One region of the Streptomyces sp. NPDC005805 genome, then DNA from elsewhere that is predicted to be linked to it. Evidence: riboswitches for the same ligand, from Rfam matches in the RefSeq annotation. Region 1 holds a riboswitch; the other holds the start of a gene.

Region 1 (7,524 bases):
AGGAGTTCGAGACCGGTCTCGTGCATGCCGACGGCCTCGGTGAGCGCCTTGGCCGCCGCCTCCTCCGCGGTGGCCCGGCAGGCGCTGCCGAAGGCGACCAACCGGCGGGCGGGGTCCTCCAGGAACACACCGGCGACGATCACCTCGAACGTCGAGGGGATGCGCAGGAACGTCACCCGGAGTCCGGCGGCCCGGGCCTCGCCGGCCGCCGCGGCGGCGGGCCCGCCGGGTGCCGGGGCGAGGGCCGCGGCCGGGGCGCCGCTCAGCCACCACAGGGTGACGGCGTCCCGTTCCAGCACCTCCTCCAGGGCCGCGCGCCGGGCCTGCGCGATACCGGCACCGGCGGCCGTGCCCGCCAGCAGCGGGTAGTGGGTGGGTGGTTCGGCGGCGTGCGGGCCGCGGAGGTAGTTGACGTACGCGAGGGACGCGGGGACGAGGACCTCCTCCCCGTCGCCGAGGTCGGTGCCCGGCACCCAGGCGAGCTCCAGGTCGGGCGTCATCGGTGTGAAGGGGAAGCCTCGGTGCGCGTACTGGGCGGGCGAGTAGAGGGCGAACGCGCGCGGATCGACCGCGGGCCGCCCCTCGCGGGTCAGCCGCCGGTGGGCGGCGAGGGGCAGTTCGGCGGGGACGGCGTTGGCGCAGTAGCGTTCGACGGCCTCGCCCACCGCGGCGGCGCGCGCCCGGTCGTGGTCCCCGAGCGCGGCCCCGCCCGTGACGGCGTCGACGACCCCGGAGGCGAACTCGGGCCGGGCCGACAGACGGGCGCTGTACGACACGCAGCTCGGCACGGTCGGAATCCGGGGGTGGTCGCGGGTGACCCGCTCGATCAGGGCCGGCAGCACTGCGCCTCCTGCTCCTCTCACGGCCGGCGCCTCCGTGCGCCCGGCTGTCCCCGGGCCGGCGCTCGACGCTCCTGACTCCTGGACGGTTCCGGGGCCGTGCGCGGCAGGGCGCCGCGCCGGCCCCGACGGCGGGAGGCGACGCTCCGTCACCTCCCGCCGCGCCGAGCTGTGCTCAGCTCTCGGTCTGCTCGTCCTCGGCCTCGTCACGCCACTCGAACGGGGCGTCGATCGCCGGGGTGTGGGACTTCAGACCCTTCTGGGGTTCCTCGGGCTCGGCCCAGCCGTGGTGCGCCATGTGCATCCTCCTGAGGTCGGCACAGGACCCGCCCACTCATGTGCACATCCTGTGCAGTTGCGAGTTCATTGCAGCAAGAGAATAGGGCGGCCGCACCGGGTCCATCAATATCGATTTCCAGCCAGGAGGAAAAAGAGGGGAATTCACCGGGCGAGTGAGCAGTCCTCGCACTTCACTCCGGCGGGCACGCGGTAATAGAGGCAGCAACTGCGCCTGCGGAAGCTCAGATCGGGTGCGGTGAAATTCCCCGTGCCGGCCAGCCGGTCGGTGCTCAGCAAGCCGTCGACCACTTCGGTGAGGGGCCGGCGGAGGTCGGGGTGCGCGGCCAGGATCGCGCGGCCCGCCTCGGCGAGGGCCGACGCCGCGTTCCCGGCCAGCAGCCGGGGCGCCACCTTGACGTGCAGCCCGGCGGCCAGCGCGTCCAGGTGGCGGTGCACGACGACCTCGTAGAGCAGCTCCGCGAGGCGCGGGAGGCCGGGCGCGTACCAGCCGGTGGGGGTCGCGGGCAGGCACAGGGCGGCGCCCTCGTCGGCGCGGCGCAGGCCCTTCAGATCGGGCACGATGCCGTGGACGACGGTGCAGGCCAGCACGGGTGACCAGAGCCGCGCGGCGTGTCCGAGCTGCACCATGGACGCGCCGATGCGCAGTTCGCCGGTGCCGTAGCGGTCGGCGGTCGCCGCGACGAGGTCCGCGGCTCCGCGCCGGTACGTCTCCTCGACCGGGTGCCAGCCGTCGCCCGGATGCGATCCGCCGTCCGGGTCGCCCGGGCCGCCCGATCCGACCGGGCCGCCCAGCTCGACCGCGAAGAACGAGCCGAGGTCCGCCACCTCCTTCAGGGCCGCGGCGACGGACGACGGGGGTGCGGGCCGTAATGCGTTCACATCCATTTCCCTCTTCTCCTCTTCCCCTTCTCCGTTCACGGTGGAGATCTTTCGGGTGCGCACCGGTCCGAGCGCCCCGGAAAGGGGTGAATCACGCCGGTCGAATACCGGGGAATTCCGGTGCCGGGCACGGCGGAGAAACCTCCCCGCATCTCACCCAGAAATCGCGGCGGACGGCTCCGCCGTGGCATCGCCTCCCCGATCACCCCTTTCCGGAAAGGTAGTCCGCCGGTGTGCCGCCGGAGTCCGGGTCCGGGCGGTCCCCGGAGAGCAGGATGATCTGCGGGCGACCGGTGCGGGGGTGCTCGGCGACCTCCGCGTGGACGCGGTAGACCTCGGCCAGCAGCGCGGGCGTGAGGACCTCGGCGGGGGTGCCGGAGGCCACCGCCCGGCCGCCGTCCAGGACGCAGATCCGGTCGCAGAACGCGGCGGCCAGATCGAGATCGTGGAGAGCGACGACGGCCGTGACCCCGAGCCTGCGGACAAGGCGCAGGGTGTCGAGCCGGTGGCGCAGGTCCAGGTGGTTGGTCGGTTCGTCCAGCACCATCGTGCCGGCACGCTGCGCGAGCGCCCGGGCGATGAGCACCCTCTGCTTCTCCCCTCCGGAGAGCCTGCTGAACGGGGCGTGTGCCAGGTCGGCGGCGTCGAGTTCGGCGAGGGCGCCCAGGACGACGGCGCGGTCGTCGGCGTCGTCGCCCTCGAAGGCCCGCTTGTGCGGGGTGCGGCCCATGGCCACGACGTCGTACACCGACAGCTCGAAGTCCCCGGCCGACTCCTGCAGGACGGCGGCGAGCCGGCGGGCGAGGCCCTTGCCGGACATCCGCCGGACGTCCTCACCGTCCAGCAGCACCCGCCCGGAGGTGGGGCGCAGCGCCCGGTAGACCGTGCGCAACAGGGTGGACTTCCCGGCCCCGTTGGGGCCGACGAGCCCCACGACCTCGCCGGGCGCCACGCGCAACGACACCCGGTCCACCAGTGCCCGCCCGTCGGCGACGACCGTCACGTCCTCCAGTTCCAGGGTGCCGGGGGCGGCGGCGGCCGTCGCTGCCGTACCCCGCTCCCGGCCCTGCTCCGCGCCCCGCTCCATGCCCTGCTCCATGCCCCGCTCCATGCCCTGCTGCGTGCCCGGGCCCGTCATGCCGTCCTCCGTCGCATCAGCCACAGGAAGAAGGGCCCGCCGACCAGGGCGGTGAGCAGACCCACGGGAATCTCCTCCGGACTGATCACGGTGCGCGCCACCAGATCGGCCGCGACGAGGAAGGACGCGCCGAGCAGCGCCGCCGCGGGCAGCGCCCTGCGGTGGTCGGCGCCGACGAGGAGCCGCACCACATGCGGCATGATCAGCCCGACGAAGCCGATCTGGCCGCTGACGGCGACGATCGTGCCGATCATCACGGCGACCAGCACGAACAGCGCGGCCCGGAACCGGTGCACGTCCAGACCGAGCGCGGCGGCGGCCTCCTCGCCTCCGAGCAGGAGGTTGAGGGAGCGGCAGACGCCGAGCAGCACGGCGGTGCCGACCAGGACGGCGCCGACGGGAATCCACACCACCGTCCAGGTGGTGCCGGCCAGCCCCCCGAGCATCCAGCGCAGCGCCGACTGGGTCTTGTGCGGGTCGTTGGAGGTGACGACGAGGAAGCCGGCGAGAGCCGACAGCACCTCGGCCGTCGCCACGCCCGCCAGGACCAGTCGCACGGTCGTCATCCGTCCGCCGGACCGGGCCAGGAAGTAGACGGCGACCAGCGCGGTGAGCGCGCCGAGGAACGCGGCCACCGGCAGGGAGAACACGCCGAAGAGGGTCAGGTTGAAGACCACGACGAGCACCGCGCCGACCGAGGCGCCCGACGACACCCCGAGCAGCATCGGGTCGGCCAGCGGGTTGCGCACCAGGGCCTGGAGCGCCATGCCGGTCACCGCCAGCCCCGCTCCCACGACGCCCGCCAGCAGCACACGGGGCAGCCGTACGTCGACGACGATGGTCTCCCGGACCGGGGTCCAGGCCGGTTCGGCGAGCGCCGGGTGCACCTGGTGCAGCAGGATGCCCCAGACCTGGCCCGGCGGGACGGAGACGGACCCGGCCGCGATGGCGACGGTGACCGCACCGGCCAGCAGCGCGCCGAGCAGCACGAGGACGAGCGGGTAGGGGACGCCGGGGCGCCGGGCCCCGGCCGCGGCGGGCGTCCCGGCCCGGCCGTCCACGACGGCCGGGCCGGAGGAGCCCGCCGCCGCCGGGGCCGTCGTGCTCTTGGTGCCCGCCGTGCCTCGCGTGCCCACCGGACCCACCGGACCCGGCCGACCCACCGGACCCGGCCGACCCACCGTGCCGGTCACCTGAAGCGGTCCGGGTGGAGCTGGCGGGCCAGGGACTCCACACCGGCTGGCACCCGGACACCCAGCACCGTGGACGACAGCGGCAGCACCGCGAACCGCTCGTTCCTGATGGCGGGTGCGTCCTTCAGCGCCGGGTTCGCCAGCAGGAACTTCTTCTTGTCCTCGACCGGTTGATCCCCGTAGTCGTAGATGACCACGACCTCGGGCGCCCGCTCCGCGACCTGCTCGAACGACACGTCGCCGAACGACTTGTCCACGTCCGCGAAGAGGTTGACCGCGCCGGCCCGCTCGATCATCTCGTTGCCGATTCCGGCGCCGCCCGCCGTGAAGGCGGTCTTGTCCCCGCTGTCGTACACGAAGACCTTGACCGGCTCGACGCCCTTGAGCTTCTTCTCGACGCCGTCCAGCGTGGCGTGGAGCTTCGCGAGCTGCTTCTCGGCCCGCTCTGGCACGCCGAAGATCCGGGCCACGTTCCGGATCTCCCGGTCCATCTCGGCCATGGTCACGGGACCGGTCGGGCACTCCTCGATGTTGAGGTAGGAGTTGACGCCCGCCTCGCGGAGGGCGTCGCGGCCACGCCCCTCCTTCTCGTCGAAGGTGCTGGCGAAACCGCCGTAGGCGAAGTCGGGTTCGGCGGCGAGCAGGGTCTCGAAGGAGGGGTACTCCTTCGCGATGACCTCGATCCCGTCGTACGCGTCCCGGTACTCGGGGAGGATCCGGTCGTCGAGGTAGGCCGTGCCGGTCATCGACTTCTCCAGCCCGAGCGCCAGCATGACCTCGGTCGCGTGCTGGTTGAGGGACACGGCCCGCCCGGGCGGGCGCTGGTACGTCGTCCTGACCCCGCAGTTCTCGACGGTGACCGGGAAGCCCTCCGCCGCCGAAGCCGCCGGACCTTTGCCCGCGGCGGGCTCCGGGGAACCGGCGCCGCAGCCGGATATCAGCAGGGCCGCCGCGGCCACGGCGGCCGGCAGGCCCGGTAACCGGCGGACGGACCGGGGGGACGGGGCCGCTCGCCGGCCTCTCGGCGCACGGACGGCGGGATCTGCCTGCGGACGGGGTCTCAATGGCAGCACGAAGGAAGCCCTCCTCTCCGGGGAGATCCGCCCCGGTCGTCGTCGAGGAGGCGACCGCGTGAGTCTCCTGGCTCTCGGGTCAGTGCTCGTCCCGGCCTTCCCACCCGCGTACGGGCAGTGGTCTGTTCGGGATCCGCTCGCCGATCACAGTGGCGGTACCGCACCGGATTCACACCGGATTCCTCGTTCCGCCGTCGCCCATTCCGCGGCACATCCTCGCAGCAGGAGCCGGAGCGGGATACACCCCGGCGGGAGCGGCAGCGGTGCGCGGATGCACACGGAGCGCGGACGCGCGCCGCATGCGCCCCCCGGCGCCCTGGCACTCCCCCCGGGCCGGGTGCGGGAACGGCGTCAGCGCCCGGGTCCCGGCCCACCGGCCAGGTCCGCCTCCCCTCCCCCGTCCCCACCCCCACCCTCATCCTCATCGTCCTCGCCCTCGTCGAAGGGGTCGACGAAGATCGACGACAGCGTTCGCTCGACGGGGGCGCCGGCCTCGTCCTCGGTGAGGAGGATTCCGCGGAGCATGTTCAGCGGGTACAGATAGCTGTCCGGGTCACCCGGGACGCCGACGCAGGGGTGGTCCAGCGCGGAGATCTGCCCGGCCGCGCCGAAGAACGGCTCCAGCTCCCCGCTGACGAGGTCGGGGATGTACTTCCACACCATCGTCCGGTGGCGGCGGAACACCTCCCCCACGTACCAGAGCGCACCCTGGACGAAGGGCGTCATCCGCTGGTCGGTGACCTCCTCCATGGTGTTCGCCCGTTCGCGGACCAGATCGTCCACGACCGCCAGGGAGGCCGGGGTGAAGTCCAGCGCGCCGGCGGAGGAGGTCCCCGCGGCCCACCCTTCGTGAGCGTCCCGGCGCTCGTCCAGCCACCTGAGCAGGTCGGGGTGCCGGGTGGGGTCGTACGTCTCGTCAGCTTCGGTCATGCCGTCGACCGTAGTGGACACCGGATCGCCGCCGCGGTGCTCCCCTGCCGACACGCGGAATTCTCAACAACCCTTTGCACATGCGGTGTTGAGAACCCCTAGGGTGTCGGACGGCGGTCGGCGGAAACTGTCACGGGGGCCCAACCGCCCGCCGGCCCGTGCCATCTGAGTCCCATGGCCCCCACGACCAGGGACACGCATGAACACACAGATACCCGTCCGTACCCGGCTCCGGCGACGCCTGGTCTCCTGCCTCGCGGTCGCCTCCGCGGTCGGGATGACGCTCGTCGCCCTGCCCGCCACCGCGAACGCGGCGCCCGGCGACTACGCCAAGGTCACGTCCGGCGGACGGTGCGACAAGATGCACCTCGGCAAGACCTTCGCCCGCACCCCGAACAACTCCGGGGCCCCTACCGGCCAACACCACTGGACGAAGGGCGGCCCGGACGAGGAGTACTACTTCAACCTGGAGTTCAAGGGCTTCGAGGACGTTCCCGCGCCCACCCGCGACGACCTGAACAAGGTCGGCAACACCGACGCGGACGTCAGGAAGTGGGACAAGGCCTACCGGGCGTCGCAGGACCCCGAGGACATGAAGCGCGCCATCTGGGCCCGCTACGCCCGCTACATCCAGGGCAAGCCGTCCCCGAAGGCGTTCGCCAAGTGGGTGCCGCAGAACCTGATCGGCGCCCAGCACTCCCGCGCGAAGGGCGGCGTGTTCGAGCGGAAGACCGTCCAGAACTTCAACCTCGTCGGCCCGGACTGGCTCTGCGAGGTGACCGTCGAGATCTACGACAAGGACGACAGGAAGATCGCCTCCCGGCGGTACGACGCCTACAACAAGCGGACCGGCGACCTGGGCGAGTTCAAGGCCGACGGCAAGCGGAAGACCGGCCAGTTCAAGAACGACAAGATCATCCTTCGCCACAAGGACGCGAAGTACGACTTCACGAAGTCGCGGTTCACGATGTTCGCCGGTGAGAAGCCCAACGGGGCCACCACCAAGGAGTACAAGGCCGAGAACGCCAGGCTGCGCGCCGAACGGGGCGCGGCCAACAACCCGATCCGGATCGCGGAGCGGCGCGCCACGGCGAAGGGGCTGTGGCCGCAGACGAAGTACACCAGGTCCTACCCGGTGTTCAATCCGCAGCCGAACACCCGCACCCAGGGCC
Region 2 (7,524 bases), on a different contig from region 1:
CTCCTTCGTACTCGGCGAGCCAGAGGAGGGCGTAGGGCCGCAGGGAGGGTTCGGCCGCGGCCGCGCGCACCTCGGGTTCGGCGGGGGCGCCGACGACCCGCAGGGCCTCGAAGGCGAGGCCGCGCAGCAGGGCGTCCTCGCCGCGGGCGACGGCGAGGAGTTCGGCGACCGCGCCGGCGACGGTACGGGCGGCGAGCCAGGCGCGGTACTCGGCCCGGGCGGGGCCGGGGGTGAGGCGGGCGCAGCCGCGGAGCATGTCCTCGGCGGACTGCTCGATGTTGCCCGCGGGACTCTGCGCGGCCACGCAGATCTGCTCCAGCTTGACCCAGACCGCCCAGTTCCCGAGGGGGGTGAGGGTGGCCTGGCCTCGGTCCAGGGTCAGCGCGCCGACGGAGGCGAGCCCGTCCAGGGCCCAGTCCAGGAGCACGGAGACGGGCACGTCCTCGACCGCGGGCTCCGGCGCGGCGAGCCCGTCCGGGGCGGGCAGCTCGCAGCGCTCCTCGCGCAGCTCGGCCACGCGCTGCTGGAGGAGGTCCAGCAGGGCGGGCTTGGGCACGGGCCCGGCGGAGAGCTGGAGGAGGGAGAGCACCTGGGGCACGGCCTCGACGACCTCGGCCACGCCGGTGGGCACCAGCTCCTCGGCGGCGGGGTGGGCCAGCGACCACGCGTCGAAGAGGGCGACCCAGCCGCGCAGGACCGCCATGTCGTCGCGGTCCCAGGCGCGCAGCCGCCAGCCGGGGCGGGCGGTCTCGCCGTGCATCTCGATGAGTCCGGCCAGCCGGGCGCGGTCCCAGCCCGCGCGCACCTCGTCCGGGGTCAGGTCCAGGGCTGCGGCGGCCCGCTGCCGCGCCTCGGGGAGGGAGCGGGCGGAGCCGGGCCCGCGTTCCACCGCCGCCCAGCGGGCGATCCGCACGGCGTCGGCGAGGACCGCGCGGGCCTGTCGGGCCAGCTCGGCGGGGGCGGGGGTGCCCTCGGGTGGACGGGTCGCCGGACGGGTGCGCCGGGTCGTCACGGCCCGTCGCGCCGTGGCCAGCGACCGCGGGCGGACAAGACGGAGTCTGGAGTTGCGCGCCAACTGCTCATCAGGCTTTCGGGACGTCACAGGGAGCAGTCTTCCCGCTGTCGGCCCGAAAGCCCAAACGGAGCCCCCCGAACCGCCCCGGGGGGCGCCGCGGGACCGGCCGGGGCCGGGGGCGGCGACGGCGGGAGCCCCAACTCGGGAGCCCGCGCGGTACGGCCCGGGCCGGGGAGGGCCCCGCCCGGGCACCGGCGGCGGACGCCGCGAACGCGGGAGCCCTTTCGCCCCGGCCCGGCGCCCGCGCCCGCGCCCGGGAGACCGTGCGAGACAGACCGGGCCCGGCGCTCACCCCGGGCCGCTGGAGGGCGAGCGCCCGCGCGTCGGAGCCCCTGCCGCACGTACCCGGCCCGGCGTCCGCCCGTTCCGGGTCGGCGAGTGAGCCGAAGGGGCGCGCGGGTGCCGAAAGGGAGGGCGCGCGCAGGCGCCGAGGAACGAGGTGCCGAGCACGGCCGACCGTCGGGACCCGCTGAAAGCGTCCCGGAGGCGAACCGAGCCCTCAAAAGAAGGGGCCCCGGAGGCGAACCGAGCCCCTAAAACAACGGCACCAGGAAGCGGCGGAGGGCCTCTTCGTAGGCGTGCGGGTCCGCGTTCCACATGGCGGTGTGCGGGGCGCCGGTCACCGTGTGGAGGGTGACGAGGTCGGGGCGGGCCGCGGCGAGGAGTTGGGAGGGCTCCCAGGGGGCGAGGGTGTCGTCCGGGCCGTGGAAGATCAGGGTCGGCACCCGGAGCGCGTCCGGGTCGGCGGCTTCCGCGAGCCGGTCGGCGTGCGGCCCGGTGCGGCCCTGGGCGGCGCGGACGGCGAGCGGGAGGAGGAGGGCCGGGGTGCCGTGCGCGGTGGCGAGGGCGCGCACGGTGGTGTCCCAGTCGAGGACCGGGGAGTCGAGGACGAGCCCGGCGACGCGGTCCCGCAGGCCGGAGCCGGCGGCCGCGTGGAGGGCCATGGCCGCGCCGCTGCCCCAGCCGTGGAGGACGACCCGTTCGGCGCCGTGGCGGACGGCGTGGCGGATGGCGGCGTCCAGGTCGCGCCATTCGGAGTCGCCGAGGCGGCTGAGGCCGTCCGGGGGGCGGGGTGCGCCGTGGTCGCCCCGGTAGGCGAGGTTGAGCACGGGGAGGCGGAGGGTGTGCAGGAGGGGCAGGACGTTCAGGGGGTGTTCCCGGGTGGCGCCGAGGCCGTGCACGGTGATGACCCAGGTGGAGCGGTGGCCGGGGACGAACCACGCGGGCAGGGCGCCGAGTTCGCCGGGGACGCGGACGTCGTGGTACGGGATGCCGAGCGCGGTCGCCGGGTCGCCGCTGTGGACCTGGGGGGTGAAGCGGACCCGGGCGCCGCTGTCGAGTCCGCCGCCGGTGACCCGTTCCAGGCGGCGGACGACGGTGTCGGCGGAGGCGGCGGCGCCGTCGAGGACGGGGCCGACCACGGCCCGGAGGCCGGAGCCGGCGAGGCCGTAGCGGCCGCGCCGCAGGGAGGCGAGGCTGCGGGTGAGGGTCACGGTGGTGGTGGCCGTCTGGTGGACGGTGAGCCGTGGTTCGCCGGGCAGGGGCCGTTTGGCGGGCACCTTGAGGGCGGCGGAGCTCGCGTAGCGGCCGGCAGCGACCGTGGCCGCGCCGACGCCGAACAGTGAGGAGACGGCCGCTGCCGTCGCTGTAGCCGGGCGCACCCGTCCAGTGTCCGCGGGCCGGGGGGCGGCTGCCAGTGGGCCGCGGCACCGGGGTGGCCGTCCCCTTCGCCGCAGCGCCCCGCCCCGTCAGCCCTTCTCTCCGCCGCCCGGCTGCCCGTAGCCGCGGAAGCGTTCCGCCGCCTCGGTGAGCTGGGCGGCGGAGAGGAGGGCGGGGGTGTGCCCGGGGACGGCGGCCGCGGTGAGCCAGAGGCGGCACATCCACTCCAGCTGGGCGGTGCGGTCGTACGCCTGGTCGAGGGTGTCGCCGTAGGCGACGGTGCCGTGGTTGCCGAGGAGGCAGGCGGTGCGGTCGCGCAGGGCGTCCGTCATGTTCCGGGCGAGGGCCTCGGTACCGTAGAGGGCGTAGGGCGCCACCCGGACCGGGCCGCCGAGGGCCGCCGCCATGTAGTGGACGGGCGGCAGTTCGGGGACGAGGACGGAGACGGCCGTCGCGTGGACGGCGTGGGTGTGGACCACCGCGCGGGCGTCCGTGCCGGTGTACACGGCCAGGTGGAGCGGGAGTTCGCTCGTGGGGGCCAGTTCGCCGAGGACCTGCCGGCCGGTGAGGTCGGTGGCGACGGTGTCGCCGGGCCCGAGCCGGTCGTAGGGGACCCCGCTGGGAGTGACGAGCACGAGGTCGCCGACGCGGACGGAGACGTTCCCGGAGGTGCCGACGACGAGTCCTTCGGCGGCGGTTCTGCGGGCGGTGGCGACGAGTTCGGCCCATGCGCCGGCGAGGGCGTCCCGCTCTGTGTGATCGGTCATGCGCCGATCCTGTCAGCGGGGTCCCGAGGGGCCCAGGGGCCGGCGCCGTGCGGGTCCGGGGCGGCCCGCTGCGACAGAGGGTGTTCGAGTGACTGCCCACCGAGGTCACGATCGCGGATCCGGCACAAGCGGAACCTCTTGACCCCACTTGCGGACACCACAGCGCCCGGCCCAGTTCATCTTCCGTTCACCCAGGTTGCCTACGGTCCACACGTCAATGACGTCAAACGATTGCCTGGGTAAATGGAACACATCACCTTGCTGCTCGCGATTGTGATCGTGACAGCTCTCGTGTTCGATTTCACGAACGGTTTCCACGACACCGCCAACGCGATGGCGACGACCATCTCGACCGGCGCGATGAAGCCCAAGACCGCGGTGGCCATGTCCGCCGTTCTGAACCTCGTCGGCGCGTTCCTGTCGGTGGAGGTCGCCAAGACGATCTCCAGCGGTCTGGTCGACGAATCAGGCATCTCCCCTGAAGTCATCTTCGCGGCGCTCGTCGGCGCCATCCTCTGGAACCTGCTGACCTGGCTCGTGGGTCTGCCGTCCAGCTCCTCCCACGCCCTGATGGGCGGCCTGATCGGCGCCACCGTCGCCTCGGTCGGCTTCTCCGCCGTCAACGGCGGCGTGGTGGTCACCAAGGTGCTGATCCCGGCCATCGCCGCGCCCCTCGTCGCCGGCATCGGCGCGATGATCGCCGCCCGGCTGACGTACAAGATCGGCAAGAACACCGACCAGAAGGCCACGGCCAAGGGCTACCGCGCCGGCCAGATCGCCTCCGCCGGCCTGGTCTCCCTGGCGCACGGCACCAACGACGCCCAGAAGACGATGGGCATCATCACCCTGGCCCTGGTCGCCGGGAACGTGCTCGCGCCGGGCTCCAACCCCCCGATGTGGGTCATCGTCTCCGCCGGTGTCGCGATCGCCCTCGGTACCTACCTCGGTGGCTGGCGCATCATCCGCACCATGGGCAAGGGCCTCACCGACCTCCAGCCGCAGCAGGGCTTCGCCGCCCAGACCAGCGCCGCGAGCGTCATCCTGGCCTCCTCCAACCTGGGCTTCTCCCTCTCCACCACGCACTCCTGCTCCGGCGCGGTGATGGGCGCGGGCCTCGGCCGCAAGGGCGGTGTGGTCCGCTGGTCGACCGCGACCCGGATGTTCGTCGCCTGGGGTCTGACCCTGCCGGCCGCCGGTCTGGTCGCCGCCCTCTCCGAGTTCGTCACCAAGCAGGGTGACTGGGGCGTCGCCGTCGTCGCGGTCTTCCTCGTCGCCTCCTCGCTGGCGATCTGGATCGTCTCCCGCCGCCAGGTGGTCGACCACACCAACGTCAATGACACCGAGGCCCCCGGCGCCGAGGGCGCGGAGGGTTCCGAGGAGCCCGCGGGCGTCGTCACCACCGCCATCGCGGCCGTCACCCCGCCGCCGGCCGGTGAGCTCAGGACCACCGTCCCGGCCCCCGCCGAGACCGAGCCGGCCCGACCGGCCGCGGTGTAAGGAAGCAGCAACATGAAGATCGACTGGGTAGCCCTCGGCTCCGTTTTCGGCGTGAGCCTCGTCGCCACCGTGGCCCTGGTGGGCCTGTTCACCCTCGGCATCATCGGCCTCACCAAGGGCGAGGCCGCCACGCGGTCCGGCGGCAGCGCCGTGATGGCCCGCACGGGTGCGTACGCCTGCTTCGCGCTCTGCGCGGTGGCCGTCGCGTACGGGATCTTTCTGATCGTCGACTGATCCGTCCGCCGACCGATCCGTCACCGGCACGGGCCGGGTACCGCCACTGGGCGGTGCCCGGCCCGCCGTCGTGTCCGTGGGCCCGCCCGCGTGGGGGCGCCGCGCGAGCCATCGGGGTGGCCCTCGTGTGGGCCTCGGCACACTGTCCCGCCGCAGGTCAAGGGTGAGTTGACGGGCGTGGGCGGGCGTGGTGGACTGCCGGGGCCATACGGCGGCAGAAGAGGAAGTCCGGTGAGAATCCGGCGCGGTCCCGCCACTGTCACCCGGAGTCCGGGGAGCCAGGAACTCTTGCCGCCGTTCACGTCGAACCAGGGCGCGGACCCTGAGTGAGGACTCTGCGTCATGCCTGGCCGCGGCCCTGCCCTGCCGTCCGGACCCCCTCCCCGGGGCGCCGACCGCACGCGCGGCGGCCGGATCTTCGCCTGCGGCGCCGCCGCGGGGCTCCTCGGGGACCTGCTCGTCGGTGATCCGCGCACCGGGCACCCGGTGGCCGCGTTCGGACGGGCGGCCGCCGCCGTCGAGGGCGTGCTGTGGCGCGACGACCGCGCCCGGGGCGCCCTGCACACGCTGGTGTGCGCCGGGGGCGCGACCGCCGCCGGGCTGCTCGCCGCGCGCGCCGTGCGCCGCTCCCCCGCCGCCGCCACCGCCCTGACCGCGGCCGCCACCTGGGCCGTCGTCGGCGGGACCACCCTGGGCCGGGAGGCCCGCGCCGTCCGGGCCGCGCTGGAGGCCGGGGACGTCGAGGCGGCGCGGGCGCGGCTGCCGCATCTGTGCGGGCGGGACCCGCAGGCGCTGGACGCGGACGGGATCGCGCGCGCCGTCGTGGAGTCCGTCGCCGAGAACACCTCGGACGCGGTCGTCGGCGCCCTGGTGTGGGGCGCGGTCGCCGGTGTGCCCGGGCTGCTGGGATTCCGCGCGGTCAACACCCTGGACGCGATGGTCGGGCACCGCTCGCCACGCCATCTGCGCTACGGCTGGGCCTCGGCCCGGCTGGACGATGTGGCGGGCTGGCCGGGTGCCCGGCTGACCGCCGTGCTCGCCGCCCTCGCCGGTCCCGATCCGCGGGGCGCGGTGCGCGCCTGGCGGGCCGACGCGGCCGGGCACCCGAGCCCCAACGCGGGCCCGGTGGAGGCGTCGTTCGCGGGGGCGCTCGGCGTACGGCTGGGCGGGACGCTGGCGTACGGGGGGCGGGTCGAGCACCGGCCGGTGCTCAACGGGGGCGGCCGGGCGGTGGAGTCGGCGGACATCGAGCGGGCGGTGCGGCTGTCGCGCCGGGTGGGCACGCTCTCGCTGGTGGTGTGCGCGGGCGCGCGGCTGGCGGCGGGGGCGCTCGGCAGGGGCCGGGCGGCGACAGGCAGGGGGAGGCCGGCATGAGCGGTGGGGGGCTGCTGGTCGCGGGGACGACCTCGGACGCCGGGAAGAGCGTGGTGACCGCCGGGATCTGCCGGTGGCTGGTCCGGCAGGGCGTGAAGGTGGCCCCGTTCAAGGGCCAGAACATGTCGCTGAACTCCTTCGTGACGCGGGAGGGTGCGGAGATCGGGCGGGCGCAGGCGATGCAGGCGCAGGCCGCCCGCGTCGAGCCGACCGCGCAGATGAACCCGGTACTGCTCAAGCCGGGCGGCGACCGGTCCAGCCAGGTCGTGCTGCTGGGCCGCCCGATCGGCGAGATGAGCGCCCGCGGCTACCACGGCAACCGCCAACGCGACCTGTTCGAACCGGTGATGGCCTGCCTGGAGGAGCTGCGGAGCACGTACGACGCGGTGATCTGCGAGGGCGCCGGCAGTCCGGCGGAGATCAATCTGCGGCGGACGGACATCGTCAACATGGGGGTCGCCCGGGCGGCCCGGCTGCCGGTGCTGGTGGTCGGGGACATCGACCGGGGCGGGGTGTTCGCGCAGTTCTTCGGGACGACGGCGCTGCTGGCGCCGGAGGACCAGGAGCTGGTGGCCGGCTATCTCGTCAACAAGTTCCGGGGGGACGTCTCCCTGCTGGAGCCGGGTCTCGACATGCTGCTCGGGCTCACCGGGCGGCGCACCTACGGGGTGCTGCCGTTCGCGCACGGGCTCGGCATCGACGAGGAGGACGGTCTGCGGGTGTCCCTGCGCGGGAGTGTGCGGGAGTCGGTGGTCGCGCCGCCGGTCGGCGAGGAGCTGCTGCGGGTCGCGGTGTGCGCGGTGCCGCTGATGTCCAACTTCACGGACGTGGACGCGCTGGCGGCCGAACCGGGCGTGGTGGTGCGCTTCGTGGACCGGCCCGAGGAACTGGCGGACGCGGACCTGGTGGTGGTGCCCG

What was found. Region 1 has a riboswitch for cobalamin ahead of ABZ457_RS25230 (ABC transporter substrate-binding protein). Riboswitches for the same ligand answer to the same signal wherever they lie in the genome.
Region 2: another riboswitch for cobalamin. It lies ahead of ABZ457_RS27780 (cobalamin biosynthesis protein); the one in region 1 lies ahead of ABZ457_RS25230 (ABC transporter substrate-binding protein).

The regions. Positions count from the first base shown of each region.
Region 1 is NZ_JBEXXN010000057.1:16,849-24,372, reverse strand. It holds gene ABZ457_RS25255 (YcaO-like family protein) at 1-863, opposite strand, end outside; gene ABZ457_RS25250 (hypothetical protein) at 1,015-1,137, opposite strand; gene ABZ457_RS25245 ((2Fe-2S)-binding protein) at 1,281-2,018, opposite strand; gene ABZ457_RS25240 (ABC transporter ATP-binding protein) at 2,221-3,105, opposite strand; gene ABZ457_RS25235 (iron ABC transporter permease) at 3,153-4,217, opposite strand; gene ABZ457_RS25230 (ABC transporter substrate-binding protein) at 4,346-5,308, opposite strand; cobalamin riboswitch at 5,481-5,634, opposite strand; gene ABZ457_RS25225 (hypothetical protein) at 5,774-6,352, opposite strand; gene ABZ457_RS25220 (hypothetical protein) at 6,552-7,524, shown strand, end outside.
Region 2 is NZ_JBEXXN010000072.1:9,388-16,911, reverse strand. It holds gene ABZ457_RS27805 (hypothetical protein) at 1-1,012, opposite strand, end outside; gene ABZ457_RS27800 (alpha/beta hydrolase) at 1,609-2,736, opposite strand; gene ABZ457_RS27795 (class II aldolase/adducin family protein) at 2,824-3,501, opposite strand; gene ABZ457_RS27790 (inorganic phosphate transporter) at 3,745-4,998, shown strand; gene ABZ457_RS27785 (hypothetical protein) at 5,011-5,232, shown strand; cobalamin riboswitch at 5,415-5,543, shown strand; gene ABZ457_RS27780 (cobalamin biosynthesis protein) at 5,575-6,606, shown strand; gene ABZ457_RS27775 (cobyric acid synthase) at 6,603-7,524, shown strand, end outside.